DNA from 2 places in the Priestia sp. YIM B13489 genome. Region 1 is predicted to be linked to the other one. Evidence: riboswitches for the same ligand, from Rfam matches in the RefSeq annotation. Region 1 holds a riboswitch; the other holds the start of a gene.
The links. Region 1 has a riboswitch for cobalamin ahead of nikA (nickel ABC transporter substrate-binding protein). Riboswitches for the same ligand answer to the same signal wherever they lie in the genome.
Positions count from the first base shown of each region.

Region 2: linked by a shared signal. The riboswitch ahead of ACFX4W_RS07535 (HoxN/HupN/NixA family nickel/cobalt transporter) and the one ahead of nikA (nickel ABC transporter substrate-binding protein) in region 1 are both predicted to bind cobalamin.

Region 1 covers NZ_JBHZOQ010000036.1:278,229-280,433, reverse strand. Annotated here, with positions in the region: gene nikA (nickel ABC transporter substrate-binding protein) at 1-1,356, opposite strand, end outside; cobalamin riboswitch at 1,501-1,690, opposite strand; gene ftsZ (cell division protein FtsZ) at 1,693-2,205, opposite strand, start outside.
Region 2 covers NZ_JBHZOQ010000053.1:306,231-308,435, reverse strand. Annotated here, with positions in the region: gene ACFX4W_RS07545 (undecaprenyl-diphosphatase) at 1-74, shown strand, start outside; gene ACFX4W_RS07540 (organic hydroperoxide resistance protein) at 227-646, shown strand; cobalamin riboswitch at 752-934, shown strand; gene ACFX4W_RS07535 (HoxN/HupN/NixA family nickel/cobalt transporter) at 1,068-1,865, shown strand; gene ACFX4W_RS07530 (M20 family metallopeptidase) at 2,095-2,205, shown strand, end outside.

The DNA.
Region 1 (2,205 bases):
TAAATTTAACTGCTGAATCATTTTTGTTAGCTTCTCATCATCAATCCGGCTGGCATTTAAACCACCGCCCGGCAAATAGTTCGTACTTAAATAATAGCTTGCATCTCCTCTAGGTGCAGTGATAAGACTGTACAGTGCTAAATCCCAATCGTCTTTTGCCATTACATATTCATCGCTGTCCTCAACGAGATGAATCTTAATAGTAATTCCTAACTCTTTCGCATTAGACTGTATAAGCTGAGCAATCAAAGGAAGTTCTGGCAGAGAGCTGTATGTGACAAGAGAGAGCGATAATGGCTTTCCATTTTTGATTGTTTTGTCATTTTTAATTTGATAGCCTGCTTTCTCTAAATATTTTTTAGCAGATGGCATACCTCTTTGCTCATTAGCATTATTATCAGCAAAAGGAAATTGGGATAAAAATGGACCTCGAGCTGCTGCCGCTTGATTGTTCATGATGCTGCTGACAATTTCTTTTCGGTTCAGTAAGGTATCGATAGCTTTTCTTACATTTTCGTCTTTTAATGCGTCATTGGTTTGATTATAAAGTAATAAATGTGTACGCACACTGGGTACTCCACTTACCTTAAAAGACGGATCTGTTTGTAAAGTGCCCAAACTTTCTAAAGGCGGACGATAAATAATATCGGCTGTTCCGGACTGAAGAGCCGCAACTCGCGCATTAGCATCTTCGTTAAATGCAAAGATCGCATTTTTCAATTTTACTTTCCCATTCCAATAATGTTCATATCTTTCTAACTTCACTTGATTTCCTTGATCGAAAGTCAAAACTTGAAATGGACCTGTGCCAATAGGCTTCTTAGCTATATTAGAAACATCAACATCTATAATAGCTGTGTTTGGATGCACTAACTCAGAAGGAAATTTAGGCATTGGTTCTTTTAATGTAATTGTCAGCGCATGACCGTTCGCTTTGATTTCTTTAATATTTAAAGCGTTTTTCATCGCATAACTTTGATCTATCGTTCTTTGAAGAGAAGACTTAACGGCATTTGCATCTAGCGCTTTACCATTTTGAAACGTAATATTCTTTCTTATCGTAAATGTCCACGTAAGACCGTTATCTTCCGTTTTCCACTTTTCAGCAAGCCAGGGCTTTATTTTTAAATCATTGCTGATTTTAACAAGCGTCTCCCCTACTCCCGCACGAACTGCTGTATAATTATCATCCGTATGAGGATCAAGCGTTGCAGATGTAAAATTAAATAAAAACGTCACACTTTTATCCGTTTTCTTTCTTTCTTTTATACTTATGCTCTCTTCATTAGGAGCGCAAGCAGTGAGGCAAAGTAACACAAGAAATATCATAGATACGAGTTTTTTATTATTTATCATTGATTTTTCCACCTTCTATTTTAATACACAAAAAAAGCACTTCTAAAAAGAAGTGCTTGTCTTCAAAACAAATTCAGATAAACGTATCCCTTGTTTATCTTATTTTTGATTCTGCCAAAACACCTCCCTATCCTCGTAGGTTATTGTGTGCTGCGATTTATGGCAGGTCTCCTGGCTTCAAGTCATTGCCTTATACCGCCTTCCCGTCTCTAAATAGACAGTGGCTTTTTGACATAAGGCTCCTTGTTACAGTGGCGGGACCGCTCCGGATTTGCACCGGATTCCCTTTTAAGGCAATTGAAAAACAATTGCCACCATAAAAACTGGTTATTTAATTTAGTAGCGTGCTCTTGAAACTCTAGAAGTAGAAGCTGATGGTGAAACATCTTCATCATCAAATCCAGTAGCAATAACGGTTACCATCATTTCGTCCTTTAAATCTTCATTAATCACGGACCCAAAAATCATATTTAAGTCCTGATCAGAAGCAGACGTGACAATATCTGCTGCTTCCTGTACTTCGTAAAGACTCAGGCTGCTGCCGCTCGTAATGTTCAACAGCACGCCTCTTGCTCCATCAATCGATGCATCTAGCAGCGGACTAGAAATCGCTTTTTTCGCTGCTTCAATTGCCCGGTCTGATCCAGAAGCTCGTCCGATACCCATAAGCGCAAATCCTTGATTAGACATGATTGTTTTTACATCAGCAAAGTCAAGGTTAATCAGCCCCGGAACAGCGATTAAATCTGAAATACCTTGAATACCTTGGCGAAGAACATTATCTGCTTCACGGAATGCTTCAAGCATAGGCGTCTTTTTATCGACAATTTCAAGCAAGCGGTCGTTTGG
Region 2 (2,205 bases), on a different contig from region 1:
AACTGATGAGGTCCATTACCAACTTGTCTATTTTTCGAAAATCAGCTTATGACGAACAGTCTCAATATTATTAAGAAAAAGTCGCAAATACGCGGCTTTTTTTATTGGGAAATTTTTAACGTATTTAATACTTGTTTTTTAAAATTAAATTGTGTACAATTAAATCATAGAAACGATAAATAAAAAACTTTTAATAAAATTAATGAAAAAGAGGAGAGGTTTATACATGAAAGCTTTATATGAAACAACAGTCGTTAACACAGGTGGAAGAACAGGAGAAGTTCACTCTTTAGATAACATCTTTAACTTAGACGTTGCAACACCTCCAGCGCTTGGTGGAGAAGCAACAACAGCAACAAACCCAGAGCAGCTGTTTGCAGCTGGATACAGTGCTTGTTTCAACAGCGCGTTAGAATTTATGTTGAAAAAACATAACGTAGAAATCAAAAGCAGTGAAGTAAAAGCTACTGTTCAGCTGCTTCCTGATAAAGCTGATCAAGGAGTGAAAATTGAAGTAGCGCTTGAAGCACATATCGAAGGCTTAGATTTAGAAACAGCGAAAAAATATGTAGACCTAGCTCATTCATACTGCCCGTATTCAAAAGCAATCAGCGGCAACGTAGACGTAACGATAGAAGTAGTTTAATTGCTCTAAAAAGCCCTGCTAAGCATGTAAAGCTTAGCAGGGCTTTTTTATTTGAATTTTCTCTATTCATTTGTAAGCGGTACTAGTATAATGAGGAAGAAAATGAATCATTCGCACAGTTTAGGTGCTCTTACATAGCGTAAGAGGTAACAGGGAATCGAGTGCAAATCTCGAGCGGTCCAGCCACTGTAAGCAGGGAGTTTTCTATCTTATCGTCACTCAAAATGGGGAAGGCGGTAGAAAATGATGATCTCAAGCCAGGAGACCTACCTATTCTGTACACTTGACTCTTCTAGGAAAGAGGCGGTGTATCAAGGTACGCAGTGAGCAATTGCTGTTTATTTTCATATGCCGACACGTCCTCAATTTCTATAGAATTGAGGCTTTTTTACGTTTTATTTTAAAAAAAGGAGTGTAGGAAATGGAAGGTTTATCAGTTTTTTTACTTGTCTTTTTATTAGGAATCAGGCACGGATTGGATGCAGATCACTTAGCTTTTATTGATGGCCAGACCCGATATAATTGGAGAATGGGCAGCCGTTTTGCCCCGTGGGTTGGAACGCTGTTTTCACTAGGTCATGGAGGAATGGTGGCCGTCACGGCCGGGGTGCTGGGCGTGGTGATGAAGAATTTTACGTTTCCTTCATATTTCGATCATTTTGCATCTTGGGTATCCATTATCTCTCTCTTTCTGATTGGAACATTAAACACATATCATTTGCTTCGAACTAAAAATAAAGAAGAAGAGTTTCAGCTGAGCGGATTAAAAGGGAAGTTTATTCCGAAAATCGCAAAAGGAACAACGAATCCTTTTTTAATTATTCTTGTAGGGGCATTGTTCGCTTTAGCAGCCGAAACGGTCAGTCAAACGGCCGTGTGGTCTCTAGCTGCAGGGAACGCAGGCAAGTATACGCCGCTTTTGTTGGGACTAGTGTTTATGTTTGGCATGATGCTTACAGATACAATCGATTCGATGATTGTACATAAAATGGTGAATGAATCGAGTAAATTTGGACAATCTGCTTCCCGCTTGATGGGCTGGGTTATTGTTGTCCTCGCGTATGGTGTGTCGTTCTATTTAGCATTCACTTTCTTTAACCCATGGGCCGAAGTAAACTTTGAAATGGTTGGCGTTATTCTGTTTATTTTTTTAGTGTCTATGTTTGTTTTTGTGAGTGTGAAGTCAAAAGGAAAAAATATTAAAATAAATGTCAATTAGTCAAACGAAAGCTTTAATCTGTTGAAGATTGAAGCTTTTTTGTATGAATTTGTTGAAGTTTATGGCTATTTTCGGTCGGTTATGAATAAGTTAAAGTATTATCTGTATTTAAAGGATGGAAAATTGTCTGAAAACCATTATAATTAAGGATAATTTAAGGTCGTTATGTGAAACGTAGAACATAGTTATACGTAAAATAAATAAAAGCATTTAATGCAAGCAGCAGGGGTTGTTTGGAGGAGGAATTGATTTGAGTCAGGTAATGGTAGAACAAAGCGTGTTTAGTTATTTAAAAGAACACGAACAAGATATGCTTGAAGATTTAATTGGATTTGTGAAA